3 regions of the Roseateles flavus genome follow, and region 1 is predicted to be linked to each of the others. Evidence: predicted binding sites of a transcription regulator. Region 1 holds the regulator's gene; each other region holds the start of a gene.
What was found. Region 1 encodes FNR, which switches genes on or off when oxygen is low (the NO sensors DNR and NnrR bind a similar motif). Its sites were predicted from a motif close to TTGATNNNNATCAA; they were not measured.
Positions count from the first base shown of each region.

Region 2: a site for FNR is predicted at 4,159-4,172, ahead of ABDJ40_RS20580 (hemerythrin domain-containing protein). Genes of this name have one in related genera too.
Region 3: a site for FNR is predicted at 4,175-4,188, ahead of ubiM (5-demethoxyubiquinol-8 5-hydroxylase UbiM). Genes of this name have one in related genera too.

Region 1 covers NZ_JBDPZC010000009.1:3,888-13,630, reverse strand. The annotation lists gene ccoS (cbb3-type cytochrome oxidase assembly protein CcoS) at 1-53, shown strand, start outside; gene ccoN (cytochrome-c oxidase, cbb3-type subunit I) at 91-1,530, shown strand; gene ccoO (cytochrome-c oxidase, cbb3-type subunit II) at 1,549-2,175, shown strand; gene ABDJ40_RS17935 (cbb3-type cytochrome oxidase subunit 3) at 2,187-2,366, shown strand; gene ccoP (cytochrome-c oxidase, cbb3-type subunit III) at 2,359-3,273, shown strand; gene ccoG (cytochrome c oxidase accessory protein CcoG) at 3,301-4,764, shown strand; gene ABDJ40_RS17920 (hypothetical protein) at 4,774-5,040, shown strand; gene ABDJ40_RS17915 (hypothetical protein) at 5,072-5,359, shown strand; gene fnr (fumarate/nitrate reduction transcriptional regulator Fnr) at 5,496-6,233, opposite strand; gene hemN (oxygen-independent coproporphyrinogen III oxidase) at 6,412-7,821, shown strand; gene ABDJ40_RS17900 (urease accessory protein UreH domain-containing protein) at 7,838-8,557, shown strand; gene icd (NADP-dependent isocitrate dehydrogenase) at 8,805-9,743, shown strand, end outside.
Region 2 covers NZ_JBDPZC010000012.1:10,576-20,318, forward strand. The annotation lists gene ABDJ40_RS20565 (ligand-binding sensor domain-containing diguanylate cyclase) at 1-688, shown strand, start outside; gene ABDJ40_RS20570 (M20/M25/M40 family metallo-hydrolase) at 826-2,445, opposite strand; gene murU (N-acetylmuramate alpha-1-phosphate uridylyltransferase MurU) at 2,711-3,430, opposite strand; gene ABDJ40_RS20580 (hemerythrin domain-containing protein) at 3,473-4,093, opposite strand; gene tkt (transketolase) at 4,306-6,348, shown strand; gene ABDJ40_RS20590 (hypothetical protein) at 6,396-7,412, shown strand; gene gap (type I glyceraldehyde-3-phosphate dehydrogenase) at 7,632-8,630, shown strand; gene ABDJ40_RS20600 (S8 family peptidase) at 8,812-9,743, shown strand, end outside.
Region 3 covers NZ_JBDPZC010000007.1:157,441-167,183, forward strand. The annotation lists gene ABDJ40_RS15820 (DUF1501 domain-containing protein) at 1-886, shown strand, start outside; gene ABDJ40_RS15825 (gamma-glutamyltransferase family protein) at 948-2,807, shown strand; gene ubiM (5-demethoxyubiquinol-8 5-hydroxylase UbiM) at 2,865-4,133, opposite strand; gene ABDJ40_RS15835 (disulfide bond formation protein B) at 4,278-4,793, opposite strand; gene ABDJ40_RS15840 (RidA family protein) at 4,793-5,260, opposite strand; gene ABDJ40_RS15845 (DNA internalization-related competence protein ComEC/Rec2) at 5,334-7,727, shown strand; gene ABDJ40_RS15850 (GGDEF domain-containing protein) at 7,770-9,254, opposite strand; gene mltB (lytic murein transglycosylase B) at 9,522-9,743, opposite strand, start outside.

The sequences.
Region 1 (9,743 bases):
AGGAATCTCAGGGGGTTGATGGCGATCAAGCCATGAACAAAGTAATCCCCTAAAAATCCCGGGGTCAATCAAGTGTGAAGGAGCACGTCAATGGCAAGTGTCGCTCAGCCGGCCGGGCCGGTTTATGAGGACGGCGTCGTACGAGCGTTTGCGCTCGCAGCCGTCCTGTGGGGCATCGTGGGCATGTTGGTGGGGGTGGTCATCGCCGCCCAGCTGGCGTGGCCCGAGCTCAACCTCGGAATTCCCTGGCTCAGCTATGGCCGATTGCGGCCCCTGCACACCAACGCGGTGATCTTCGCGTTCGGTGGCTGCACGCTGTTCGCAACGGCCTACCACGTGGTGCAACGCACCGGCCAGACGCGCCTGTTCGCGCCCGGCCTGGCCTGGTTCACGTTCGTGGGCTGGCAGCTGGTGATCCTGGCCGCGGCGATCACGCTGCCGCTGGGCTTCACCTCCGGCAAGGAATACGCTGAGCTGGAGTGGCCCGTCGACATCCTGATCACGCTGGTGTGGGTGTCCTTCGCCATCGTGTTCTTCGGCTCCGTGGGCATCCGCAAGATCCGCCACATCTACGTGGCGAACTGGTTCTTCGGCGCCTTCATCATCGCCGTCGCCCTGCTGCATCTGGTGAACAGCGCCGCCATCCCGGTGAGCCTGTTCAAGAGCTACTCGGCCTACGCCGGCGTGCAGGACGCCATGGTGCAGTGGTGGTACGGCCATAACGCCGTGGGCTTCTTCCTGACTGCAGGCTTCCTCGGGATGATGTACTACTACATCCCCAAGCAGGCCGGCCGTCCGGTGTACAGCTATCGCCTGTCCATCGTGCACTTCTGGGCCCTGATCTTCACCTACATGTGGGCGGGCCCCCACCACCTGCACTACACCGCGCTGCCCGACTGGGCGCAGTCGGTGGGCATGCTGTTCTCGCTGGTGCTGCTGGCTCCCTCCTGGGGCGGCATGATCAACGGCATCATGACCCTCTCGGGTGCCTGGCACAAGCTGCGTGACGACCCGATCCTGAAGTTCCTGATCGTGTCCCTGTCCTTCTACGGCATGTCGACCTTCGAAGGTCCGATGATGTCGATCAAGACGGTGAACGCCCTGAGCCACTACACGGACTGGACCGTCGGCCACGTGCACTCCGGTGCCCTGGGCTGGGTGGGCCTGATCTCCATGGGCTCGCTGTACCACCTGATCCCGCGCATGTTCGGCCGCACCGAGATGTACTCCAAGCGCGCCATCGAGCTGCACTTCTGGGTCGCGACCCTGGGCATCGTGCTGTACATCGCCGCGATGTGGATCGCCGGCGTGATGCAGGGCCTGATGTGGCGTGCGGTCAATCCCGACGGCACCCTGGTCTACACCTTCGTCGAGAGCGTCAAGGCCACCTATCCCTTCTACGTCATTCGTCTGTGCGGCGGTCTGCTGTACCTCGGCGGCATGGTCATCATGGCCTGGAACGTGGTGAAGACGGTCGGCGTCGGCAAGGTGCAAGCGCAACCTGTCCCCGCTGTGGCGGCTCACGCCTGAGGCATGGGAGAACTCAACATGGCTAACAACAACCACGCCGTTTCCGGTCACGAGAAGATCGAGACCAGCAACTTCCTGATGATCGTGCTGGTGCTGCTGACGGTGGTCGTCGGCGGCATCGTGGAAATCGTGCCGCTGTTCTTCCAGCGCTCGACCACCCAGCCCGTCGAAGGCCTGAAGCCCTACACCGCGCTGCAACTGGCCGGTCGGGACGTCTACATCCGCGAGGGCTGCTACAACTGCCACTCGCAGATGATCCGCCCCTTCCGCGCCGAGACCCTGCGCTATGGCCACTACTCGGTGGCGGGCGAGTTCGTCTACGACCACCCCTTCCAGTGGGGCTCCAAGCGGACCGGTCCTGATCTGCACCGCGTGGGCGGCAAGTACAGCGACGAATGGCATCGCATCCACCTGAACAACCCGCGCGACCTGGTGCCCGAGTCCAATATGCCGGCCTATCCGTGGCTCACCAAGGCCATGGTCGACCCGGCTGACATGGCGCCCAGGATGAAGGCCCTGCGCGTGGTCGGCGTGCCCTACACCGATGACGAAATCGCCAAGGCTGGCGAGGAAGTCAAGGGCAAGACCGAGCTGGATGCCGTCGTCGCCTACCTGCAGGTGATGGGCACCGCCCTGAAGAAGTAAGGAGGCACCCCATGGACGTCAATGACATCCGCATCGCCTTCACGCTGTTCTCGATGGTGATCTTCCTGGGCATCGTGTCCTGGGCCTTCGCCAAGCGGAACAAGCAATCCTTTGACGAGCTGGGCGGTCTGCCCCTGATGGATGATCAGGCCCCCGGCGCACTCTCCTCGCAAGGAGGCCGCAATGAGTGACTTTTTCTCCAGCGGCTGGTCGACCTTCGTCGCAGCCGCCACCATCGCCGGGCTGGTCCTGTGCCTGGTGCTGCTGATCATCGCCAGCCGCCGCCGCGTGATGGCCGATGACAACACGACGGGCCACGTCTGGGACGTGGACCTGCGTGAGATGAACAACCCCCTGCCGCGCTGGTGGATGGGCCTGTTCGTGATCACCGTGGTGTTCTCCGGCATCTACCTGGCCATGTACCCGGGCCTGGGCAGCAGCGAAGGCAGCCTGAAGTGGACCAGCGTGGGTCAGTACGAGGCCGAGCAGGCCAAGGCCCGCGCGGCCCTGGAAGGCGTCTATGCCAAGTACAAGGCCATGGATGCCGCGGCCCTGTCCAAGGATCCGTCGGCCATGGCCATCGGCGAGCGCCTGTTCGCCAACAACTGCGCTGGCTGCCACGGCTCCGACGCCAAGGGTTCCAAGGGCTTCCCGAACCTGACCGACAACGACTGGCTGTACGGCGGCGCGCACGAGACCATCGTGCAGACCATCAGCGGCGGTCGCAATGGCGTGATGCCCCCGATGGCCGCGGCTGTCGGTGGCCCGGAGGACGTCAAGAACGTGGCGAACTACGTGCTGAGCCTCTCCGGCAGCCCGCACAACTCGATCGCTGCCCAGCTGGGCAAGGCCAAGTTCGGCGCCTGCGCGGCCTGCCACGGTCCGGACGGCAAGGGCAACCAGGCCATTGGCGCGCCCAACCTGACGGACAAGATCTGGCTGCACGGCTGGGGCGAGGACGCTGTCATTGCCATGATCAACAACGGCAAGAACAACGTCATGCCCGCCCACGCTTCGCGCCTGAGCGCCGAGCAGGTCCATGTGCTGGGTGCCTATGTGTGGAGCCTGTCGCAGGGCACCGCCGTCGCCGCCAAGTAAGTTCCGTCGCATCCAGGATTGATCCCCATGAGCAGTAGCAGCGATACCCCCTCGAATGCTTCGTCCCCCGCCCTGCCGGGCGAGGATGCCGCCCGCGAGATGGTGTCGCTCTACCAGGCTCAGAAGAAGATCTACCCCAAGGCCGTCAGCGGATGGTTCATCCGCTGGCGCTGGGCCCTGGTCTGGTTCACGCAGCTCCTGTTCTACGGGCTGCCCTGGCTGGAGTGGAACGCACGCCAGGCCGTCCTGTTCGACCTGGGCGCGCGCCGTTTCTACATCTTCGGCCTCGTCCTGTATCCGCAGGACTTCATCTACCTCACGGCGCTGCTGCTGATCTCGGCGTATGCGCTCTTTCTCTTCACCGCAGTCGCCGGTCGACTGTGGTGTGGCTATGCCTGCCCGCAGACGGTCTACACCGAGATCTTCATGTGGATCGAGCGCAAGTTCGAAGGTGACCGCGCCGCCCGCATGAAGCTGGACGCCGCGCCCTGGTCCCTGAACAAGCTCGGCCGCAAGGGCGGCAAGCAACTGGCCTGGATTGCGCTCGCGGTCTGGACCGGCTTCACCTTCGTTGGCTACTTCACGCCCGTCAAGGTCCTCGGGGCCGAGGTGGCGGCCCTGGGACTCGGGCCGTGGGAGCTGTTCTGGGTGCTCTTCTATGGCTTTGCCACCTACCTGTTCGCCGGTCACATGCGCGAGCAGGTCTGCAAGTACATGTGTCCGTACGCGCGATTCCAGAGCGCGATGTTCGACAAGGACACGCTGATCATCAGCTACGACGCCGAGCGCGGCGAGCCGCGTGGCTCGCGCGGGCGCAAGATCGACATCAAGGCCGCGGGTCTCGGGTCCTGCATCGACTGCAATCTGTGCGTGCACGTCTGCCCCACAGGCATCGACATCCGCAACGGCCTGCAGTACGAGTGCATCGGCTGCGCGGCCTGCATCGACGTCTGCAACGGCGTGATGGACAAGATGGGCTACCCGCGCGGCCTCGTCCGCTACGACACGCAGAACGGCCTCAGCGAGCACCTCAGCCGCGCGCAGCTGATCCGCCGCATGTTCCGCCCCCGCGTGCTGATCTATTCGAGCATTCTGGTGCTGATCTGCGTGGCCCTGTTCTGGCACATGCTGACCCGCACGCCCTTCAAGGTCGATGTGGTGCGGGACCGCGCCTCGCTGGCCCGCCTGGTGGACGATGGCTACATCGAGAACGTCTACCGCCTGCAGGTCATGAATGCGACCGAGGAGACGCAGGCCTACACCGTCACCGCCGAAGGCCTGCAGGGCCTGGCCCTGGTGCAGCCCCTGCACATGAGCGTGGGGCCGGCCGAGGCGCGCTGGGTGTCCGTCGCGCTGCGCCTGCCACCGCAGACGGCACAATCGGCGGGCGGTGGCGCCCATGAGATCCATTTCCGCATCGTTCGCGATGCCAGGGCCAGCGAGGTGCCAAGCCAGCTGGTCGAGAAATCCACCTTTGTGGTTCCCCGCTAGGAGCGAAACATGGCTGACATTCAATCTCCTTCGACCGCACCGCGCGCCTGGTGGCGTGAGCGCATGATGTGGCTGGTGGTGGGCGGGCCCGCCACCGTGGTGCTGGCCAGCTTCGTGACCCTGGGCGTGGCCCTCAAGCATCCCGATCCGGTGATCGAGACCCAGCAGCGTCTCTCCGCCGACAGCGCCGCGGACGGCCCCCAGTCCGCCGCACTGGCGCCCGCCATCGCGGCCCGCAACCATGCCGCCACCGGCGGCCCTGCGAGCGGCAAGTAAGTCCTCGCAGTCCATCGTGGAGGAGACCGGGATGGGACTGATTGGTGAAAAGCCGGGCCCGGCGCGATGGGCCATGCACATCCTCTGGCCGGCCTTTGTGATGGCCGGCGTGACCGAGGCACTGGTGTTCGCGCTGGTCGATCCCATGGACCTCAGCTGGTTCGGTCTGTCGCCGGTGCAACTGAGCCGCGAAGCCATCTACACCTTGAGCTTCCTGGCCTTCTGGCTGCTGATCAGCCTGGCCTCGGCCGTGACCATGCTGCTGGCGACCCTGCCCGCCGAGTCGGCACCTGGCCAGCCGCGGCGCTGGCCGCACTGAGGGTCAGGTCTTGCCTTTGCGCAGGCGCTGACCGTCCGCCGTCCGGCGCCTCTGGCCGCACTGCAAGCAAAAAGCCCGCTACGCAGCGGGCTTTGCCATCATCGAGCAGGCACGGGGCCGCTCAGGTGAAGTGCGCTCAGGTGCAGTGCGCGGTGTTCACCAGCTTCTGCAGGCCGTCCTGGTTCAGGATGCGGATCTGGCGTTGCTTGACCTCCAGCAGACCTTCGTCCTGGAACTTCGAGAAGGTGCGGCTCACCGTTTCCAGCTTGAGACCCAGATAGCTGCCGATCTCTTCGCGCGTCATGCGCAGCACCAGGGCCGAGGCGGAGAAGCCGCGGGCCTGCAGGCGCTGGGTGAGGTTCAGCAGGAAGGCGGCCAGGCGTTCCTCGGCGCGCATGGAGCCCAGCAGCAGCATCACGCCGTGATCGCGCACGATCTCGCGGCTCATGATCTTGTGGAACTGGTGCTGCAGGTCGGTGAACTCGCGGGAGAGTTCCTCGAGCTGGCTGTAGGGAATCACGCAGACCTGGCTGTCTTCCAGGGCGACGGCGTCGCAGGAATGGCGATCATTGCTGATGCCGTCCAGGCCCAGCAGCTCACCGGCCATCTGGAAACCGGTGACCTGGTCACGGCCGTCCTCCGAAGACACGCAGGTCTTGAAGAAGCCCGTGCGGACCGCGTACAGCGACTGGAAGGCATCGCCGGTGCGGAACAGGGTGTCCCCGCGGGAGACGTTGCGGCGCGTGGCCACGAGGCTGTCCAGCTGGTTCAGGTCCGACTCTGACAACCCGACGGGCAGGCACAGCTCGCGCAGATTGCAGCTGGAGCAGGCGACCTTGAAGGGCTCGATCTTGATCGGGGTCTGGGTATTCATAGGGCTCATTATGGGCTGGGACTGCCGGGGCGGCGAGGAGATGTCAATGGCCGTTTCTGCTGCAGGGCAAAGGACGGCCCTGACGCTCCTCAAGGCTGTAGCCATTGTTTACCCGCGCCAGTTGATCAAACTTGACACAGGTCAATCAGTGCTTGTGCAGGCTTGGCACAGTGGCGGCATGGAAACCATCAATACTGCCGCCCTGCCGGGCATCACCGAGGATGTGTTGCGCCGCTTCGATGTGTCCGGTCCGCGCTACACGTCCTACCCGACGGCCGACCGATTCGTCGAGGCCTTCACTGTCGAGCAGTACAAGCAGGCCCTGAACCAGCGGGCCGACGGCGGTGTGGTGGGCGGAGGCGCGCCCCTTTCCCTGTATATCCACATCCCCTTCTGCGAGTCGGTCTGCTACTACTGCGCCTGCAACAAGGTCATCACCAAGCACCATGAGCGCGCGGCGGAGTACCTGGCAGTGCTGGTCCAGGAAATGGACCTGACGGTGGCCGAGCTGCGCCGGCCGCAGTCCATTTCCCAGCTGCATTTCGGCGGCGGCTCCCCGACCTTCCTCAACGACGACGAGCTGACCGGGCTGATGGACGCCATCAAGCAGCGCTTCAAGCTTGCGCCGGGCGCCGAGGTGTCCATCGAGGTCGATCCGCGCACCGTCACCGAAGCCCGCCTGAAGCACCTGCGCCAGCTGGGCTTCAACCGCCTGAGCTTCGGCGTCCAGGACTTCGACCCGGAAGTGCAGAAGGCCGTTCATCGCGTGCAGAGCTACGAGATGGTCGAGAGCCTGATGCAGCAGGCCCGCGCCCTGGGCTTCGAGTCCACCAACGTGGACCTGATCTATGGGCTGCCGCAGCAGACGCCGGAGAGCTTCCAGCGCACCATCCAGCAGGTCGCGACGCTGCGTCCGGACCGCATCGCGCTGTACGGCTACGCTCACCTGCCCACGCGCTTCAAGCCGCAGCGCCGCATCGACGCCAGCCAGCTGCCGGTGGCCGCGTCCAAGCTGACCATGTTGTCTACCGCCCTGAGCGGTTTCGTGGGCCATGGCTATGCCTACATCGGCATGGACCACTTCGCGCTGCCCAATGATTCGCTGGCCGTGGCCAAGCGCCAGGGCCGCCTGCACCGCAATTTCCAGGGCTACAGCACGCAGCCGGACTGCGACCTGATCGGCCTGGGCGTCTCGGCCATCGGCCGCGTGGGCGCCACTTACAGCCAGAATGCCAAGACCCTGCCCGAGTACTACGACGCCATCCGCCAGGGCCAGCTGCCCATCCAGCGCGGTCTGGCCCTGAGCCGCGACGATCTGGTCCGCCGGGCCATGATCATGGCGCTGATGTGCCAGGGGCGGGTGGAGTTCGAGTCCATCGAGCTGGCCCACCTGATCAAGGTGCGCGAGTACTTCCGTGCCGAGCTGGAGCAGCTGCTGTCCATGCAGGAGACCGGCCTGGTCGTGGTGGAGCCCGAGGCCATCCAGGTGACACCGCTGGGCTGGTACTTCGTGCGTGCAGTGGCCATGGTCTTCGACCGCTACCTGCAGGCCGACCGCACCCGCGCGCAGTTCTCGCGCATCATCTGAGGCTACAGTCCTCCCCATGGAAGCAGCCCTCGTCGGTTCAGCCCTGCTGATGGGCTTGGCCGGCACCCCGCACTGTGCCGTGATGTGCGGCGCGCCCTGTGCCGCACTGAGCCAGGGATCGCCGCGCACGGCCGCGCATCTCGGCTTCCAGCTGGGTCGCCTGCTCAGCTATGGTGCGGCCGGTGCGGTGGCGGCGTCCAGTGTGTCGCTGATGGCGCGCTGGGGGCAGACGGTGGCCCTGCTGCGGCCCCTTTGGCTGCTGCTGCACCTGGGCGCCCTGGCGCTCGGGATCTACCTGCTGTGGAAGGCTCGGCAACCGGCCTGGCTGTCGGCCCTGGGCCGCGAAGGCAGCCGCGACGCTGCCATCCCGCTTGCGGCGCTGGCGGCAGGAGGTCCTTCTTTGAGCGCGCCGCAGCGTCCGCGCTGGCGTGCCGTGCTGGCGGGACTGGGCTGGGTGGCCTGGCCCTGCGGCCTGCTGCAATCGGCCCTGCTGCTGGCCGCCCTGGCCAATGGCGCGCTCGGCGGTGCCGCAGTGATGGGCGCCTTCGCCGTCAGCTCAGGCTTGGGCCTGGCCCTGGGGCCGGCCATCCTGTGGAAGCTGCTGGGCCTGGGGCAGGTGGAGGAGGGGCGCGGCATGCGCTGGGCCACGCGCCTGGGCGGCCTGGGCCTGGTACTCAGCGCGGGCTGGGCGCTGGGGCATGGGGTCTGGGCGCAGATCCAGGCCTACTGTGCCTGAATGCGGGCATGCGCATCAAACAAGGCGTATCTGCACTCATCTTGCGCGGAGGGCGGTCGATGGGGGCCTCGTGCAGCGCAGCTGCCGGCTTGCGCAGCGGCATCCAGCCTCACTGCGGGTGAAACCGCATTGAAACGCCAGACTGCAAGGCGTATCAGGCCCATGAAAGCTCTGCTGGCATAGAATCGATTTCTTTATGGCGGCACCCCGCCGCATCCAACCTCGCGACTAGCGGAGACGACTACACATGTACCAACACATCAAGGTGCCCGAAGGCGGGCAGAAGATCACGGTCAACGCCGACTTCTCCCTGAATGTGCCCGACCAGCCGATCATTCCCTACATCGAGGGTGACGGCACGGGGTTTGACATCACCCCGGTGATGATCAAGGTCGTCGACGCAGCCGTGGCCAAGGCCTACGGTGGCAAGAAGAAGATCCACTGGATGGAGATCTACGCCGGCGAGAAGTCGACCAAGGTCTACGGCCCGGACGTCTGGCTGCCCGAAGAGACCCTGCAGGTTCTGAAGGACTACGTGGTCTCCATCAAGGGCCCGCTGACCACCCCCGTCGGTGGTGGCATCCGCTCGCTGAACGTGGCCCTGCGCCAGGAGCTGGACCTCTACGTCTGCCTGCGCCCAGTGCGTTACTTCAAGGGCGTGCCTTCCCCCGTGAAGGAACCGCACAAGACCGACATGGTCATCTTCCGCGAGAACTCGGAAGACATCTATGCCGGCATCGAATTCGAAGCCCAGAGCGACAAGGCCAAGAAGCTGATCGCCTTCCTGCAGAACGAGTTCGGCGTCAAGAAGATCCGCTTCCCCGAGACCTCGGGCATCGGCATCAAGCCGGTCTCCAAGGAAGGCACGGAGCGTCTGGTCCGCAAGGCCATCCAGTACGCCATCGACAATGACAAGCCCAGCGTGACCATCGTCCACAAGGGCAACATCATGAAGTTCACCGAAGGCGGCTTCCGTGACTGGGCCTATGCCCTGGCACAGAAGGAATTCGGCGCCGAGCTGATCGACGGCGGCCCGTGGTGCAAGTTCAAGAACCCGAAGACCGGCAAGGACATCGTGGTGAAGGACTCCATCGCCGACGCCTTCCTGCAGCAGATCCTGCTGCGCCCCGCCGAGTACTCGGTGATCGCCACGCTGAACCTGAACGGCGATTACGTGTCTGACGCC
Region 2 (9,743 bases), on a different contig from region 1:
AGCCAGCCTGACCGATCCGCTGACCGGCCTGCGCAACCGGCGCTTCCTGGCTCAGCACATCGAGTCGGACATCAACAGCGTGGTCCGCGGCTACGAGGGCGAGGTGCAGCGCCTGGCCCGCGAGCCGGGGCAGGACATGGTCTTCTTCATGGTGGACCTGGACCATTTCAAGCAGGTCAATGACGACTACGGCCACGCGGCCGGCGATGCCGTGCTGGCCCAGATGCAGGCCCTGCTGCGCCAGGTCTTCCGCGACGCCGACTACCTGATCCGCTGGGGCGGCGAGGAATTCCTCGTGGTGGCCCGCAATACCGACCGCCACCATGCCGCCGAGCTGGCCGAGCGCGCGCGCCGCACGCTGTCGCGCTACGACTTCCAGCTGGATGACGGCCGCACGCTGCGGCGCACCTGCTCGCTGGGCTTTGCCGCCTTCCCGCTGTCGGCGAAGTTTCCGCGGGGCCTGGACTGGAGCACGGTGGTGGACCTGGCCGATGCGGCGCTGTACGCCGTCAAGCGCGGCGGCCGTGATGGCTGGCTGGGCCTGGTCAGCGCTGAGGTCGACACCCTGGAGGAGCTGCGCGAATGGAGTCGCCGGCCCCTGGCCGAATGGGCGGCCACCGGACGGCTCAAGGTGGTGGGCTCGGGCCTGCAGCATGACGCGGTGCCCCTCGCCCAGGCTGAGGCCTGATCAGCAGGCCTGACGGGATCGGGCCTCGAGGCAATACCTGACCCCCGATAAGGGGCCACAAAAGACAAGGCCTGACCCCGCAGGGCCAGGCCTTGTCTTCTTCGGCAGGCGCGGCTCAGCAGGCCGCGCCCGGCGCCTTACTGCGGACGGTAGGTCACGGTCAGCGTGTAGCTGCCGGCCGTGTAGCCCTTGACCAGCACGTAGCCATCGCTGTTGGTCGTGACGTTGATGGTGCAGGTCTCGGTGGCCGTGCTGCCGTCGGACTTGCAGCCGTAGCTGCTGGTCGTGGGCACGGCGCCGAGCTTGCCGTAGATGTCGATGTCCCCGGTGCCGGTGGTGGACAGCTTGAGGCTGCCGCCCGCCGCGACCTTGAAGGGGCCGTAGCTCTTGGTCTGGCCGGCGCTCAGGCTGCCGGTGAAGGTCTCGGTCCTGTTGGCGGGCGTGGTGGTCGGGCCGTCGCTGCCCAGTTCCACGGCATAGGCCAGGCCCATGCGTGCGAACTTCAGCGAGTGCGCGCCGGTGCTGTCGCTGTTGGCCAGGGTGTCGTTGGCGGTGTGGATGTTCTTGTTGTCGCCGGACATGGAGGACTCGAAGGGCATGGTGGTCGCATAGCCCTTGGCGTTCCAGGAGGCGTGGTCCGAGCAGGCGTAGCCGCAGCGGTCGGTGCCCACGGTGAGCGTCGGCAGGTAGGTCTTGATCAGGTTGGTGACGAAGGTGTTCTGCGCGCTGTCCGTGTAGTCGGTGAAGATGTAGATGTCGCTGGCCGAGCCCTTGTAGTTGGTCATGTCCAGCTGCATCACGCCCACGACGTTGGCGCCGGCGGCGGAGAAGCTGTTGGCGATCTCGGCCGAGCCGCGCAGGCCCACTTCCTCGGCCGCGTAGGCCATGAACTTGATGGTGCGACGCGGCTTGTAGTTGCTGGCCAGCAGGGTGCGGTAGATCTCGGTGAGGCTGGCGACGCCGGAGGCATCGTCGTCGGCACCCGGTGCGCGGGTGGTCTCGGAGGTGCCGGACTGGTTGATGGAGTCCAGGTGGCCGCCCAGGACCACGATCTCGCTGCCGTTGTCCGTGCCCTTGATGGTGGCGATCACCGACTTCTGCTTCCAGCCGCTGTGGGTGAACTGCTCCACCGTGATGTCGGTGCGGCCGTTGGCCATGGTCAGCCACTTGTTCTTCAGCCAGTCCGAGGCGTTCGAGCCGCCGCTGGTCTGGTAGTAGCGGTTGCTGTAGTTGTTGGACAGGTCGGAGATGGTCTGCACGATGTTGCTGGCCTGCATCTGCGACAGCATGGGGTTGACCACGGTCTGCTGGTCGATCACGTAGCTGGGGCGGGTGGCCAGGGTGCTGCGGTCGGTCAGGATGCGGGCATTGGTGCGGCTGCCGGCGTGCAGGTCCAGGGCGCGGCGGCCGTCGCGCTCGCTGGCATGGTGCATGTAGCCGCCGCAGCGGTGCTGGTTCTCATGCAGCGCGGTGGACAGGGCGGGCAGCAGGTCTTCGTCGATCTGCACCAGGTGCAGCTTCTCGGCCTTGAGGGCGGCGCTGGGCGTGGCCAGGCCGGCGATGTCACCGCGGCGCAGCTGGGCTTCGGACACGGCCACCGAGGCGGTGGCGCGGGCGCCGGGCTGCAGCTTCTGCAGCTCGCTGTAGGCACCGTCGCCCAGGCTGATCCAGACCTTGTCACCGGCCTGGGCCGGGACGCTGAGGCAGAAGAGGCTGGCGGCGAGGGCCAGGGCGGACAAGGCGTTCTTGCGTTGCATGGAGGTCTCCTGATGATGAGGAAGATGGGACCCCACACCGCCCTGCTCGTGGCAGCGATCAATGTCAGCAGGCCCCTGTTGCTTGCGCGCTGCGGGACTGCCAGCGTCGGCGACGCGATTGTTCGGGCGGCAATCGCCCGTTGTGCTCAGGGTTTGTGCTGGATTCGCAGCCCATTCGGCCTATTGCCCGGGCGAATCTGTAAGACTTGACAGGGGTCCAGACGGCCGGAGGCCCTCGCCTGTTGTGGCAGGCAGACGCCTTGTGTCAGGACGTTGCCGGGTTTGTCCCCGGGGCGTTCACCGCGGCCAGGCGTTCGGGCGTGCCGACGTCCGTCCATTCGCCGCCATACAGCGAGGCGCTGATGCGCCCGGCGCCGATGCCGCGCTCCAGGCAGGGTCGCAGGGGCAGGGGCTGGTCGGGCGCCACGCCCTCGAACAGGGCGCGCTTGAAGAGACCCACACAGGACCAGGTGTAGCGCGGGCTGACTGTCTCGCCGCTGAGGGCCAGGCCTTGCGGGCTGATGCCGAAGTCGCCGCGCGGATGGTGGGCCTGGTTGGGCACCAGCCAGAGATGGGCCAGGCGCTCGCTGGACGCGAAGTCCTGTGCAGCCTGCGCGTCCAGCACCAGGCCCGGCAGGAAGACGTCGCCCGACAGCACCCAGAAGGCCTCGTCGCCGTCCGCGCACAGCAGGGGCAGGGCCTTGGCGATGCCGCCGGCGGTCTCCAGGGCACGGCCGTGGTCGCGCTGCTCGTCGCTGTAGTGCAGGCGCACGCCGTAGCGGCTGCCGTCCCCCAGCTGCGCAGGGAACTGATCGGCCAGCCAGGCGCAGTTGATGACGATGTCGCGCACACCGGCCGCGGCCAGGGCCTGGATGTGCCAGCGGATCAGGGGCTGGCCGCGCACGTCCAGCAGGGGCTTCGGGGTGTGGTCGGTCAGGGGCCGCATGCGCTCGCCGCGGCCGGCCGCCAGGATGATGGCTCTCATGGCCCGCAGTCTACGGGGCCTCGCGGCTTCACCGTCCGCCGCTCAGCCGGGCAGGCGGGGCGCCAGGCCCAGCGGCTCGGGCAGGGCATTGAGCACGCGCTGGAACACCGCGTGGTAGGGCCCATCCAGCTCGGCCTGCAGCTGGCCCAGGTGGCGCCCGGTGAGCGGGTCCTTGTTCTCGGCGAAGGCCTGGTCCAGGTCCTGCCAGTCCTCCTCGCTGAAGAGCTGCATGGCGGCGGGCAGGATCTCGCGTTCCTCGATGTCCATGTGCTGCAGGTAGAGGTGCACGTAGCGCTCGGCCTGCTGCTCGAAGGCGGCGCGGCGGGCGTCCCCCAGCATCTCGAAGCCCAGCAGGCTGTGCTCCAGGTCGCGGATCGCGCGTTCGCCGCGGGCATGGTCCTCGTCCAGCTTGTCCAGCAGCTCACGCATGGCCGGCGCGCGGGCGCGCAGCTTGGGGAAGAGCAGCTCCGACTCCTTCGGGTGGTGCAGGCGCTCCGGGAACTCGTCGACGTAGAAGAGCATGGCGCGCAGCGCCGCGAAGTCCGGCAGCGTGCCGGCGCGGCGGTGCTCCGCCAGCAGCAGGGGCAGGGTGCGCAGCATGGCGGCCAGGGCCGCATGCTCGTCGCGGATGATGCGCAGGGTCAGGGGCTTGAGGCCGGTCATGGCGATGTCTCCGTGCGTTCTTTTCGGGCTTTTGCCAAGACTCGCCCCAGCAGGCCTCGGCGGCCTTGCCATGGATCAAGAAGCGTGAAGCCCTTGGCGGATTCCCATGGACGTAATCGTTTGCGCGCAGCGAGGGTTTGCAGGCGGGGCGAAGTGACTTCATCGCCCCTTAAAATGCCGGGTTTACCCCCAACTTTCCGCCCGCACCCACCATGGTTGACACCGCTGCAAGCACCCCCACCCTGATGGCCCACGCCATCCGCGCACTGGCCATGGACGCCGTGCAGCAGGCCAACTCCGGTCACCCGGGCGCACCCATGGGCATGGCCGAGATGGCCGTCGCCCTGTGGGGTCGCCACCTGCGCCACAACCCGGCCAATCCGCACTGGGCGGACCGCGACCGCTTCGTGCTGTCCAACGGCCACGGCTCCATGCTGATCTACGCCCTGCTGCACCTGAGCGGCTACGAGCTGTCCATCGAGGAGCTGAAGAACTTCCGCCAGCTGCACAGCAAGACGCCCGGCCACCCCGAGGTGGGCATCACCCCGGGCGTGGAAACGACCACCGGCCCGCTGGGCCAGGGCATCACCAACGCCGTGGGCCTGGCCTTGGCCGAGAAGATGCTGGCCAAGGAGTTCAACCGTGAGGGTCACGCCATCGTCGACCACCACACCTACGTCTTCCTGGGTGACGGCTGCCTGATGGAAGGCATCAGCCACGAGGCCTGCGCGCTGGCCGGCGCCTGGAAGCTGAACAAGCTGGTCGCCCTGTACGACGACAACGGCATCTCCATCGACGGCCAGGTCGCCCCCTGGTTCATCGACAACACCGCCCAGCGTTTCGAGGCCTATGGCTGGAACGTCATCGGTCCCATCGACGGCCATGACGTGGACGCCGTGGACGCCGCCATTGCCGCCGCCAAGAAGAGCAGCGACAAGCCCACGCTGGTCATCTCCAAGACCCACATCGGCAAGGGCTCGCCCAACCGCGCCAACACGGCCAAGGCCCACGGCGAGCCCCTGGGCGCCGAAGAGATCAAGCTGACGCGCGAGGCCCTGGGCTGGTCGCATGAGCCCTTCCAGATTCCGGCTGAGGTCTACGCCGCCTGGGACGCCAAGGCCGCCGGCGCCGCCGCCGAGAAGGCCTGGGACGAGCGCTTCGACGCCTACGCCGCCGCCCACCCCGAGCTGGCCGCCGAGTTCCAGCGCCGCATGGCCGGTGTGCTGCCCGCCAACTTCGCGCAGATCGCCGTGGACGCCGTCGTGGCCGCCCACGAGAAGGCCGAGACCGTGGCCAGCCGCAAGGCCAGCCAGCTGGCCCTGGAGGCCTTCACCGCCGCACTGCCCGAGCTGCTGGGCGGCTCGGCCGACCTGACCGGCTCCAACCTGACCAACACCAAGAGCACGCCCGCCTTCCGCCTGGAAGCCGATGGCAGCGCCAACGGTGGCCGCCACATCAACTATGGCGTGCGCGAGTTCGGCATGGCCGCCATCATGAACGGCATCGCCCTGCATGGCGGCTACATCCCCTACGGCGGCACCTTCCTGACCTTCAGCGACTACAGCCGCAACGCCATCCGCATGGCCGCGCTGATGAAGCAGCGCGTGATCCATGTGTTCACGCACGACTCCATCGGCCTGGGCGAGGATGGCCCGACCCACCAGTCCATCGAGCACGTCTCCAGCCTGCGCCTGATTCCGGGCCTGGACGTCTGGCGCCCTGCCGACACCGTCGAGACCGTGGTCGCCTGGACCATGGCCATCGGCAATGCCCAGCGCCCCAGCGTGCTGGCCCTGTCGCGCCAGAACCTGCCCTATGCGCCCAAGACCGCCGTCGATGAAATCGCCCGCGGCGCCTACGTGCTGGCCGAGCCCGCCGAGGTGGGCCTGAAGAAGAAGGCCCAGGTGGTGATCATGGCCTCGGGTTCGGAAGTGCAGCTGGCCATGAATGCCCAGGCCCTGCTGGCCAAGGACGGCATCGCCGCCCGCGTGGTCTCGGTGCCCTGCACGAATGTGTTCGACCGCCAGGACGCCGCCTACAAGGCCAGCGTGCTGCCCGCCGGCCTGCCCCGCGTGGCCGTGGAGGCCGGCGTGACGGACTTCTGGTGGAAGTACGGCGTCTCGGCCGTCGTGGGCATCGACACCTACGGCGAGTCCGCCCCCGCGCCGGTGCTGTTCAAGCACTTCGGCTTCACGCCCGAGAACGTGGTGGACACGGTCAAGGTGGCCGTGGGGGCCGCACGTCTGAAGCGTTAAGGGCCAGGTCTTGCGCTAGAGTGCGCTCCTCACCACAGGAGGAGCGCATGAATAAAACAGCGCATCAAAACAAGACCGTGAAGGGTCGCCTGCTGGCGGCCCTTTTTCTTTGGGCAGGCCTGACGGGGCTCGCTCAGGCCCAGACCGACAGCACGCCACCGTCGCCGGCCCAGTCGCTGGGCTGCCTGAAGCGGCCGGACGGCACCATCAGCTACCCGGCGCAGCACCGGTTCGATCGCAGCCACGGCTTCATGCGCCTGCGCCTTCACTTCGAAAAGGCAGATGCCGCGCCGCGTGTCGAGGTGCTTGCCAACACGGCCCGCGAGGACATGCAGGACCGCGTCTACCGCTACGTGGCCGACTACCGTCTGCCCTGCCTGAAGGCCGAGGACGGCACGGTCAGCGCCGTCCAGGAGTTCGACTTCAGCAACTCCAGCATGGAGGCCCTGCCGGTGCCGGAGACGGCGCAGCGGCGTCTGCCCTTCTGCATCGTGATGCCGCGCAAGGACATGGACCGCATCATGACCCTGAGCCGCAATGTCGAGCATGTGGTGCTGGCGGCCACCTTCACCGGCGATGGCGAGCAGGCGCCGGAGATCAAGGTGCTCCACAGCACGGGTGACAGGGCCGTGGAGCAGGAGGCCATCGAGCGGGTCAAGACCTACCGCATGCCCTGCCGCACGGGCAAGGAGGAGCCGCAGGTCATGCAGCAGCGCTTCACCATGGTGCCGGCCGGGCATCGCCGTTACGTGCTCAAGCAGGAGGCCTTCAGTCTGGTGGAGTTCCTGTCCATGACCCAGGGCGCCCGGCAGCTGAAGGCGAACTTCGACTTCAACACCATGGGCTGCCCCTTCAAGGTGAACTACACCATTTACGGCCCGGCCCTGCCCAACGAGCTGCGCGTGGGCGGCAAGCGCGATCCCAACCGTGCGCCCTTCCTGAAGTGGCTGGGCGAACGCCAGATCGCCTTCGGCTCCGACAAGCAGGCCAACGAGCTCTTCGGGCAGACGCTGCAGATCCAGGTGCCCTGCGGGCAGCTGGACCTGGATCCGGCGGGCTCCTGAGGCGGGCGGCTCGGGCCAGTCCGCTCACGCCACGGCCCGCAGGCGCGGATGGGCGTGCGGGAGCGAGGCCCGTGCCCGCCACGGCTTGCGCTGGATCGAAAAGAGCCGCCTGCGTACCCCCTTTGTTCCGGGGCGGTCGCGACCAGGGCTCCGGAATCGGCGAAAATCCCGCGCAGTCAGGTTTTCACAGCTTTTTCATTTCACTCCGGAGACTTCCGCATGACGATCAAGATCGGTATCAATGGCTTCGGCCGTATCGGCCGCATGGTGTTCCGCGCCGCTGTCCAGAACTTCAATGACATCGAGGTCGTGGGTATCAACGACCTGCTGGAGCCGGACTACCTGGCCTACATGCTGAAGTACGACAGCGTGCACGGCCGCTTCAAGGGCGACGTGGCCGTCGATGGCAACACCCTGATCGTCAACGGCAAGAAGATCCGCCTGACCGCCGTGAAGAACCCGGCCGAGCTGAAGTGGGATGAAGTCGGCGCCGACATCGTCGTCGAGTCCACCGGCCTGTTCCTGACCAAGGAGACCGCCGAGGCCCACCTGAAGGCGGGCGCCAAGAAGGTGATCATGTCGGCCCCGTCCAAGGACGACACCCCCATGTTCGTCTACGGCGTCAACGACAAGACCTACGCCGGCCAGGCCATCATCTCCAACGCCTCGTGCACCACCAACTGCCTCGCACCCGTGGCCAAGGTGCTGAACGACAAGTGGGGCATCAAGCGCGGCCTGATGACCACCGTGCACGCCGCCACCGCCACCCAGAAGACCGTCGACGGCCCGTCCAACAAGGACTGGCGCGGTGGCCGCGGCATCCTCGAGAACATCATCCCCAGCAGCACGGGTGCCGCCAAGGCCGTGGGCGTGGTGATCCCCGAGCTGAACAAGAAGCTGACCGGCATGTCCTTCCGCGTGCCGACCTCCGACGTCTCTGTGGTCGACCTGACCGTCGAGCTCAACAGCGCTGCCAGCTACGCTGACATCTGCGCCGAGATGAAGGCCCAGTCCGAAGGCGCGCTCAAGGGCGTGCTGGGCTACACGGAAGACAAGGTCGTCGCCACCGACTTCCGCGGCGAGTCCTGCACCTCGGTGTTCGACGCCGAGGCCGGCATCGCGCTGGACAGCACCTTCGTCAAGATCGTGTCCTGGTACGACAACGAGTGGGGCTATTCGAACAAGGTCCTGGAAATGGTCCGCGTGGTCGCCAAGTAAGCGCCGCCACCCGCACGAAAGCCCCGCCCCGGCGGGGCTTTTCCTTTGGTGGCGCCCCATGCCAAGCATGGCGAGTCCCTGCCCGGCCTGCGTGTTTTGCCTAGCCTTTCTTTACGTCCGGCGGAGCCCGAAATCCCTACACTGCCGGGCATTGGACCGTCCCCGATCTGGAGCCTTTCGCATGTCTCAGCCATTCCCTTCGCGTCCGCTGGCCCTGGGCCTGCTGATGGCCGCCCTGGCGGCACCCCTGGGCCTGCAGGCCCAGTCCGCGAGCGCCGCCGTCGCCGCGACATCCGGCACCGAGACCGTGGGCCGGGTGGTCGTGCGCTTCAAGGCCGGCGCCCAGAGCGTGCGCGCCCAGGCGCTCAGTGCCAGGACCGACGTGGCCACCGCCCGCCAGATCGCCCGCAGCCGCGCTCAGAGTCTGGGGCAGCGCATGGGCCTGGCCCTGCACGCCCACCACAGCCTGGACGAGCGCACGCAGGTCGTGCTGGCCCGGGGCCTGAGCTCGGAGGCCCTGGCGGCCCGCCTGGCCCGTGACAGCGAGATCGAGCTGGTGGCCGTGGACCACCGCCGGCGGCTGGCCGCGGTGCCCAACGACCCGCTCTATCCGCAGGTCAACCAGGCGCAGGGCAGCAATGGCCATGGGCAGTGGTACCTGATGCCGCCCAGCAAGGACCTGGTCTCCAGCATCAATGCCGAAGGCGCCTGGGATCTCAGCACGGGCAGCAGCAGCGTGGTCGTGGCCGTGCTGGATACGGGCGTCCGCTACGACCACCCTGACCTGGCAGGCAAGCTGCTGCCCGGCTACGACATGATCGGCGCGATGACCAATGACGTCGACGCCCTGGCCGTGGCCAACGACGGCGACCGGGCCGACAGCGATGCCAGCGACCCCGGCGACTGGGTCAGCAATGCCGACATCGAGGCGGGCAGCATCAGCGGCTGCACCTATGACGACGTCGCCAACAGCTCCTGGCATGGCACGCGGGTGTCCGGCCTGATTGGCGCGGCGAGCAACAACGGCATTGGCGTCGCCGGCGTCAGCTGGTCCAGCAAGATCCTGCCCGTGCGGGTGCTGGGCAAGTGCGGCGGCTACGACTCCGACATCTG
Region 3 (9,743 bases), on a different contig from region 1:
CTCCAGCCCCGAGGGTGCCGTGACCGGCTGGGGCGGCCGCATGGGCGACCGCTTCCTCGGCAGCAACGGCAACACCACGTTCACCTGCATCAACGCCTCGGGCAATGCCGTCTTCATGGCCGGCCAGCAGGCGGTGCAGTACCAGGTGGCCACCAATGGCGCCGTGGCCGTGAATGCCGTGACCAAGCCGCTGTACGGCTCCCAGCAATGCGCCGACGCCCTGCGCAGCCTCATCACCGCCCAGCGCTCGCACTGGATGGAGCAGGAGCTCAACCGGGTGGTGTCGCGCTCCATCTCGGCCCAGACCATCGTCTCCAGCGCGCTGACCAATCTGCCGCCGCTGACCACGGTCTTCGATCCGGCCAACAACCTGGCCCAGCAGCTGCAGATCGTGGCCCGGCTGATCGGCTCGCGTGCCAGCCTGGGGGTGAAGCGCCAGGTCTTCTTCGTCTCCATGGGCGGCTTCGACCTGCACGACTTCCTGCCCAATCAGCACCCGGGCCTGCTGACCGCGGTCAACGATGCCCTGGGTGCCTTCCATGACGCCACGGTGGAGCTGGGCGTTGCCGATGCCGTCACCACCTTCACCGCCTCCGACTTCGGCCGCACGCTCAGCAGCAATGGCGACGGCTCCGACCACGGCTGGGGCAGCCACCACTTCGTGATGGGCGGCGCGGTCAAGGGCGGCCGCTTCTGGGGGCAGTTGCCCTCGGTCTCGGTCAACGGGCCGGACGACGTCGGCCAGGGCCGCCTGCTGCCCACCACCTCGGTCGACCAGCTGGGCGCCACCCTGGCCACCTGGATGGGCGTGAGCGCCGCAGACCTCCCCACCGTGCTGCCGCAGATCGGCAACTACACGGTCAAGGACGTGGGTTATTTCGCCTGAGTGCAGGGCGGCGGCGGTGGCGGTCCTACACTGGCCGCCATCGTCGACATCCGAGCCTGCCATGACCCTGTCCCGATTCCCTCTCGCCGCGCCACGACTGCACTGGGCCCTGCTGCTGGCGCTGGGGTCAGGTCTTGCCGGCTGTGCCCAGGCGCCGTCGCAGCCCTCGGGAGCATCCGCGGCTTCGGTGCAAGCCGCCCAGCAGGCCCAGCCCGAAAGCGAAAGCGGCTGGGAAGACAAGCCCGGCTGGCAGCTGCAGCGCGAGGGCGTGGCCGCGGCCAACCCGCTGGCCGTGGACGCCGGTGTGGCCATGCTGCGCGCCGGTGGCAACGCGCTGGATGCCGCCATCGCGGTGCAGATGGTGCTGACCCTGGTCGAGCCGCAGAGCAGCGGCATCGGCGGCGGTGCCTTCCTGATGCACTGGGACGGCCGGCGGCTGCGCGCCTTCGACGGCCGCGAGACCGCTCCCGCTGCGGCGGACGAATCCCTCTTCCTGCAGCCCGACGGCAAGCCCATGAGCTTCATGCAGGCCGTGGTGGGCGGCCGCAGCGTGGGCACGCCGGGCCTGCTGCGCATGCTGGCCCAGGCCCATGCGGCCGAGGGGCGGCTGCCCTGGGCGCAGCTGTTCGAGCCCGCCATCCGCCTGAGCGAGCAGGGCTTCCCGGTCAGCGCCCGCTTCCAGAAGCTGCTGGCCGAGGACGACTTCCTGCCCCGTGACCCGGTGGCCGGCCGCTACTTCTACGACGCCGCCGGCAAGCCCTGGCCCCGGGGTCATGTCTTGCGCAACCCGGCGCTGGCCGAGGTGTTCCGCCGCATCGCCCGCGAGGGGGCCGAGGCCTTCTACCGCGGTGCCATCGCCGAGGACATGGTGCGGCGCGTCAGCACCCACCCGTCCAACCCCGGCCGCCTGAGCCTCGCCGACCTGCAGGCCTACCGGCCCCGTGAACGGGATCCCCTGTGCTCGGACTGGAGCGGCCAGGGCCGCCAGCCGTGGCGCATCTGCGGCTTCCCGCCGCCGTCCTCCGGCCACCTGACCATCATGCAGATGCTGGGCATGCTGCTGCCGGTGCCCGCGGCCCAGGCCCTGCAATCGGGCAAGCCCGGCGCCGACTGGCTGCACCGCTACACCGAGGTCGCGCGCCTGGCCTTTGCCGACCGCAACCAGTACATCGCCGACCCCGACTTCGTGCAGGCCCCCGGCGGCCGCTGGGAGACCCTGCTGGCCCCGGACTACCTCCGCCAGCGCGCCAGCCTCGTGGGCGAACGCAGCATGGGCCAGGCCCAGCCGGGCCAGCCCGTGCCGCAGCGCAGCGCCTACGCCCCCATGGCCGCCCAGCCCGAGTACGGCACCAGCCACATCAGCGTGGTGGACCGCGAGGGCCGCGCCGTGGCCATGACGACCACCATCGAGGCCGTCTTCGGCTCGCGCCTGATGAGCGATGGTGGCACCGGCCTGCCCGGCGGCTTCCTGCTCAACAACGAGCTGACCGACTTCTCCCTGGCCCCGCGGGACGCGCAGGGCCGGCCGGTCGCCAACCGCGTCGAGCCCGGCAAGCGCCCGCGCTCCAGCATGAGTCCCAGCCTGGTCTTCAACCCGCAGGACGGGCGCCTGATGATGAGCCTGGGCAGCCCCGGCGGGCAGGGCATCATCCATTACGTGGCCAAGAGCCTCATCGGCATGCAGGACTGGCAGCTGAACCTGCAGCAGGCCTTCGCCCTGCCCAATTTCGCCAGCTTCAACGGTCCTACGGTGCTGGAGGCCGGCCAGTTCCCCGCCGCGACGGTGGAGGCGCTGAAGGCGCGCGGCCACACCGTGCAGCAGCGTGACATGACCAGCGGCCTGCACGGCCTGCAGCGCCAGGGCACGGGCTGGTTGGGCGCGGCCGATCCGCGGCGCGAGGGCGTGGCCCGGGGCGAATGAACCGGTGATCGAGGCCGGCGGCGCGGGATCCTGCGCCGGGGAGCCCGAGGCCGCCGCTCAGCCCGCCAGCGCCCGGATCTGCCGCAGCAGCGAGGGGCCCTTGCCCGTCAACTGCTGGCTGATCAGGGCCTTCAGCGGGGGCAGGTGGGCAGCGCCCTGCAGCACGCCCTGGCGCAGGGCGCGGGCCAGGGGGCGCTCGTCGGTGAAGAGCTTCACCACGGCATTGGTGCCCAGGTAGATGGGGCGGGTGGCGCGGCGGTGCTCGCGCTCGAAGCGCTCCAGCGCCACGGCCTCGCCCAGGTCGCAGCCGGCGCGGTGGCGCCGCGCCATCTGCAGCTCACGGGCCAGGGTCTGCACGCCGTAGAGGCCGAAGTTGTAGCCATGGGCCGTGACCGGGTGCATGCCCACGGCGGCATCGCCGATGAGGGCGAAGCGTCGCGCCACGAAGCGCCGCGCATAGGTGGCCACCAGGGGATAGAAGTGCCGCGGCCCGGCCAGGCGCAGCGTGCCCAGGCGGTCCTGGCTGTGGGTCTGGACCCAGGCCAGGAAGGCGTCGTCGTCCAGGTCCAGCAGGGCCTGGGCCTCGTCGGCGTTGACGGTCAGGACCAGCGAGGCCATGTGCTCCTGCAGCGGCAGCCAGGCCATGGTGTGGCCGTGGTGGAAGCATTCCAGCGCGGTGTGCTGGTGCGGCAGCTCATGGTGCATGCGACACAGGATGACGCTGCGGCCGAAGTCCAGCATGTCCGCGCCAATCCCCGCCAGGCGGCGGCTGGCGGAGAAGCGGCTGTCCGCGGCGATCACCAGCGGGGCGGCCAGGCGTTCGCCGTCCTCCAGCACCACTTCCGCGGCGCGGCCGCCCTGGGCCAGCAGGCTCAGCTTCTGCACGCGGGTGCCGCAGCGCAGGGTGACGCGGTCCTGGCGCTTCTCCACGCCCTGCCAGGCGACCTGGCGCAGCCAGTGGTTGGGCACGAGGTGGCCCAGGCGGTCCGTGCCCTGGCCTTCCGGCGTGAAGCCCAGGAAGCGGGCGTCCTGGCCGTTGAAGACCTGGGCGGCCTTCAGCGGCGAGATGGCCTCGGGGGGCAGGTCTTGCCAGGCGCCCAGCTGCTGCAGCACGCCCACGCCGCGGTGGGTGAGGGCGATCTCGCGGCCGTCCTCCTTCGGCTCGGCAATGGCCGCCAGCGGCGCCTGCTCCAGCACCGTGGAGGCGATGCCGATGTCGGCCAGGGCCGCGGCCATGGACAGGCCGGCCGGGCCGGCGCCGATGATCAGGACGGAATCGGAGGAGGGCGAGGTCTGCACGATGCGGGAGGGCGCGAGGGCCGGCATTGAAGGCGCGAGCAGCGTAGCCCGCGGGCCGCGGGGCCGGCTTGATCCTGATCAGCCAAGGGGCGCGAACCCAGGGGGCCGGCGCCCAAGAAACAAAGCCCCGGCCGGCGATGCGGGCGGGGCTTGGGGCGGGGCTTGTGGCGCTCAGCGCTGGCGCAACAGAGTGCGCAGGCTCCAGGCGGCGGCCAGGGCCTGCGTCAGATAGAGCAGGCCGCTCCAGACCTCGTAGGGCAGGCCCAGCAGCTTGTAGGCGGCGGCCTCGTTGCAGCCGGCCGTGGCCATGAAGACCGAGGGCAGAAGTTCGTCCAGGTGCAGGACCATCACCAGCTGATCGGCGAAGGTCATGTTGCAGCTGGCCGATTGCGCCGCCACCTGATGCTGCCAGACCGCGGCCGCCAGCCCGGCCAGGGCCAGGCCCGCGACCAGGAGCAGGCTCAAGAGCTGCACGGCCCGGGCGCGGTTCAGCAGCTGGCCCAGCAGCCATCCCAGCCCGGCCACGAGGCCCAGCAGCAGGAACACGCCGCGCTGCATCACGCACCAGGGGCAGGGCCGCACGTCGAAGAAGTGCTGGGCCGCCAGGGCCAGGGCCAGCGAGCCGAGGCTGCTGAGGCAGACCAGGGCCAGCACGCGGCCCGGCCAGGGGGAGGGGCGGAGGAACATCAGGCCAGCACTTCGGCGACGAGGTCGATCTCCACGCAGGCGCCCAGCGGGTTCTGGGCCACGCCGAAGGCGCTGCGGGCATGCTTGCCGTTGTCGCCGAAGACCTCGGCCAGCAGCTCGGAGCAGCCGTTGGTGACCAGGTGCTGCTCGGTGAAATCGGGCGTGCTGTTGACCAGGCTCATCAGCTTGATGATGCGCACCTTGTTCAGGTCGCCCACGGCGGCGTGCAGGGTGCCCATGAGGTCGATGGCGATGTTGTGGGCGGCCTGCTTGCCGGCGGCGGTGTCCACGTTCTTGCCCAGCTGGCCGGCCCACACGGCGCCGTCCTTCTTGGCCAGGTGACCCGAGAGGAACAGCAGATTGCCGGTGCGCACAAAGGGCACGTAGGCGGCCACGGGCACGGCCAGCGGCGGCAGGGTGATGCCCAGGGCGTTCAGGCGGTCATACACAGAGTTGGGGGTGCTCATGTCGGCTCTCGCAGGGGATTGGTGAAAAACTGGCCGGCATCCTACACCCGTGACAGGAACGATGCCGGTGCTCATGCCCGCCGCCTTCATGCTGGGCTGGCTGCTGGGCCTGGCGGGCCTGCACCAGCTGGCGCAGCTGCCCCCGGCCCACTGGCCCTGGCTGATGCTTTGCAGCAGCGCCCTGCTGGCATCGGCCCTGCTGCTGCGCTGCCTGCCAGGCGCCTTCCGCGTGGTTCTGCTGCTGACCCTGGGTCTGCTGGCGGGCCTGGGCAGCGGCTGCCTGCGGGCCGAGCAGCGCCTGCAGGCCCGCCTGGGGCCGGCGCTGGAGGGGCAGGAGATCGAGGTGCAGGCCGAGGTCCTCGCCCTGCCGCAGGCGGTGCAGGGCTTCGCGGGCGGCCCGGGCTGGCGCCTGGTGCTGGGCCTGGCGCCGCTGCAGGGTCAGGTCTTGCCACCGGGGGCGCCGCGGCAGGTGCTGGCCTTGGGCTATCCGGCCGCCGGGCAGGCCCCCTGGCGGGCCTGCGAACGCTGGCAGCTGCGCCTGCGTCTGCAGCGATCGCCGGGCCTGGCCAATCCCCATGGCTTCGACCAGGCCCTGTGGATGCTGGAGCAGGACCTCCAGGCCCGCGCCCAGATCCGCCCCGGCCTGCAGCAGCGCCTGGCCGGCGCGCCCTGGCACTGCCTGGCTCACTGGCGCGAGGCCTGGCGCGAGCGCCTGCAGGCCCGCTTGGGCAGCGGTGGGGCGGCTGGCCTGCTGGTGGCGCTGAGCGTGGGGGATCAGGCGGCCATTCCCGCGCCCGACTGGCAGGTGTACCGCGACACCGGCGTCGCCCACCTCATGGCCATCAGCGGCCTGCACATCACCATGTTCGCCTGGGGTCTGTCGGCCCTGGTGGCGGCCCTGTGGCGGCGCAGCGAGGCCCTGAGCCTGATCGTCCCGGCGCCCAGGGCGGGGGCCTGGCTGGGCGTGGCGGCGGCCGCGGCCTATGCGGCCTTCACGGGCTGGGGCGTGCCGGCCCAGCGCACCGTCTGGATGCTGCTGGGCCTGGCCTGCCTGCAGCAGGGGGCCTGGCGCTGGCCCTGGCCGCTGCGCCTGCTCGGTGCGGCCTGGCTGGTGTGCCTGCTGGATCCCTGGGCGGTGTGCCAGGCGGGCTTCTGGCTCAGCTTCGGGGCGGTGGCGCTGCTGATGAGCCAGGGGCGCACGCCCGAGGCGCCGGGCTGGCGGGCCCGGCTGGGCGCGCTGCTGCGCGAGCAGGGCGTGGTGACCCTGGGCCTGGCGCCCCTCACCCTGATCCTGTTCCAGCAGCTGTCCCTGGTGGGCGTGCTGGCCAACCTGCTGGCGATCCCGCTGGTGAGCTTCGTGATCACCCCGCTGGCGCTGGCGGGCATCGCCTGGCCTGCCTGCTGGACCCTCGGCGCCTGGCTGGCCGCGCAGGGCCTGGCCCTGTTGGCGCTGATGGCGGCCTGGCCCGTGGCCGTGCTGAGCCTGCCGGTGGCCCCAGCCTGGGCGCAGGCCGCCGCACTGGCGGGGGCGGCCCTGATGGTGCTGCCGCTGCCGCGGGCCTGGCGGCTCGCCGGCCTGTGCCTGCTGCCGGGCCTGCTGTGGCCGGTGGTGCCGCGACCGCCGCCGGGCCGCTTCGAGCTGCTGGCGGCCGACGTCGGGCAGGGCACGGCGGTGCTGGTGCGCACCGGGCAGCACCTGCTGCTCTATGACACTGGCCCGCGCTGGGGCGGCGGCGCCGACGCCGGCCAGCGCGTGCTGCTGCCGCTGCTGCGTGCCCTGGGCTGGGGGCCCCTGGACGCGCTGATGCTGAGCCACCAGGACCTGGATCACGTCGGTGGCGCGGCGGCCGTGCTGCGCCAGCTGCGGCCCCCGCTCCTGCGCAGCAGCCTGCCGCCGGGGCACCCCCTGCTGCAGGGCCAGGCGCATGAGCCCTGCGAGCGCGGCCAGCACTGGGACTGGGACGGCGTGCGCTTCGAGCTCCTGCACCCCGGTCCGCCCGAGCCGCCGCGCACCCAGGCCGCGGCCCGCCCCAACCACCGCTCCTGCGTGCTGCGCATCACCGATGCCCACGGCCACAGCGCCCTGCTCACGGGCGACGTGGAGGCGCCGGACGAAGCCTTGATGTTGTCAGAGGGTCAGGTCTTGCCCAGTGAGGTGCTGCTGCTGCCCCACCACGGCAGCCGGACCTCCTCGACGCCCGCCCTCCTGGCCGCCGCGGCCCCGCGCCTGGCCCTGGCACAGGCGGGCTACCGCAACCGCTTCGGCCACCCGCACCCGGAGGTGCTGGCCCGCTACCGCGCCGCAGGCATCCCCGTCTGGCAGAGCCCCGGCTGCGGCGCCTGGCGCTGGCTCAGCGGCGAGGCCTGGCCCACCTGCGAGCGCCAGCGCGATCCGCGCTACTGGCAGCTGCCTGATCTGGTGGCGCAGCCCGCGCCTGGCGAGGAACCGGAGGGGCCGGATCCATGAGCGCTGGCCGCACGTGGGCGGCTGGTCAGGCGAAGCGCCTGATCAGGCCTGCTCCAGCACCACGCGATTGCGCCCGGTCTCCTTGGCCTGGTACAGCGCCCGGTCGGCGCGCTGCAGCAGGGCATCCAGCTTGTCGTCCTGCCCATGCAGGGTGGCTGCCCCGAGGCTGATGGTGAAGCGGACCTCCTGGCCGCCGTCGGAACGGACGTCTGTCACGCCTTGCACCGCCACCCGCAGGCGCTCGGCCATGGCCGCGGCGCCGGCCAGGTCCGATTGCGGCAGCAGGATCGCGAACTCCTCGCCGCCCAGCCGGCCGCAAAGGTCGTGGCCGCGGCAGAGGGACTGGATCGTGGTGGCCAGGGCCTGGATCACCCGGTCTCCGGTGGGGTGGCCCCAGCTGTCGTTGACGAGCTTGAACTTGTCGATGTCCACCATCAGGAGCGACAGCGCGTGGCCATGGCGCTGCGCACGGGCGATTTCCGCCTGTCCGCTGCGCTGGAATGCCCGTCGGTTGGCTGCGCCGGTCAGCGGGTCCGTGCTGGCCTGCAGCCGCAGCTTCTCGCGCTGGGCCAGGGTGATCAGGTAGATGCGCAGGGCAAGAAAGGACAGGCCGCTGAGCACCAGAAAGCCGACCATGAACTGCAGGCGCCGGTAGTGCCAGCCCCGCAAGGCAGTCTCCAGGTCGTAGCCCACCGCCGCGACAAAGGGCAGCCGGCCGACGGGTGACACGCCTGCCACGCGCAGCCGGCCATCTTCGGTGGCGGCCGTCTGGAAGACGCCATGGCCGCGCTGCGCCAGTTCCGCGCGACGCGCTGCGAGCGCGGGATCGCTGGCGCGCGTCGCTGGCAGCGGCGGATTGCGCGCCAGCAGGGTGCCCTCGCGATCCAGCAAGGCCATCACGGCGTTGCTGTCGGTGCGGACGCCTTCCAGCCAGCGCTGCGCGATGTCCAGGTCGATGACGGCCATGGCGGCCCCCTGGAGCCGGCCGTCGGCAAGGCCGAGTGTCCGGCTCATCAGCAGCACCGGGCGGCGCGAGTGTGAGCGTTCGGCCGGCATGTATTCGAAATGCAAGGCCTCGCCAGGCGCCACCCTGCGGGCCTCGCAGAAGGACTGGATGCTCTTGCGGCCCTCGACGTCTCGATGGGATACCGCCACGAAGAGACAGTTCTCGTCGAGCAGCGCCAGGTCGGCCAGTCCGGTGACCGTGCCGGCCTTCTCCGCCAGCAGGGTCTTGAGCCGCCGGGCCTGCGCGGCGTCCCTCGTCGGGTAGCTCAGATCGTGCCGAGGATCGATGCGGCCGAGCACGTCTCGCAGCACGTAGTCGGTGATGAGGAAGGTGTCACCGAAGGCGCGGCTGATCAGCTCGCTGCGGTGCAGGGCCATCTGGCCTGTCTCGTCGATGAGGCGCTGGCGTTCATGCTGGAAATCCGACCGGAGGTACAGCGCCATGCCGCTCAGCAGGGCCGCCAGGGCCAGGTGGCTGCCGATGATGCGCCGCTGATGCACGGCCTTCAGGATCGAGTACAAGCGTGGCACCTCGCAACCGTTACAAGGGGCCGGGCCCCAGGGCCTGATCAGGGCAGGACAGCACCCTGCAGACTCCCCGCATGCGCGGTCCGCGGGCTGTGGGCCACTCTAGCAGCCGTGCCCGCCCGCGGCCGGCCGGGGGCGGGGCCGCCCGGGGCCGGCGCGGCAAATGTCACGTTGGCGTCCGGGGTTAGGGCCGGGCGGCGTGGTCGCCACAACGGCCCAGCCTCAGCTCGCGTCGCAGAACGCGGGCAGGCCGCCGCGGGCTCAGTCCGTGCCCGCCCGCCGCATCTGCCCCAGCTTGCGCCCCAGGCTGATCACGGCCATGGCGTAGTAGGCGGACTGGTTGTAGCGGGTCAGCACGAAGAAGTTGTCGGTGCCGGCCACGTAGACCGGGGCGGCGTCGCCCATCTGCAGCTCGATCAGGGCAAGCTTGCCGGTGTGCTCCTGGCCGGCCTCGGAAAGGCGGGCGCCCAGGGCCTGCATCTG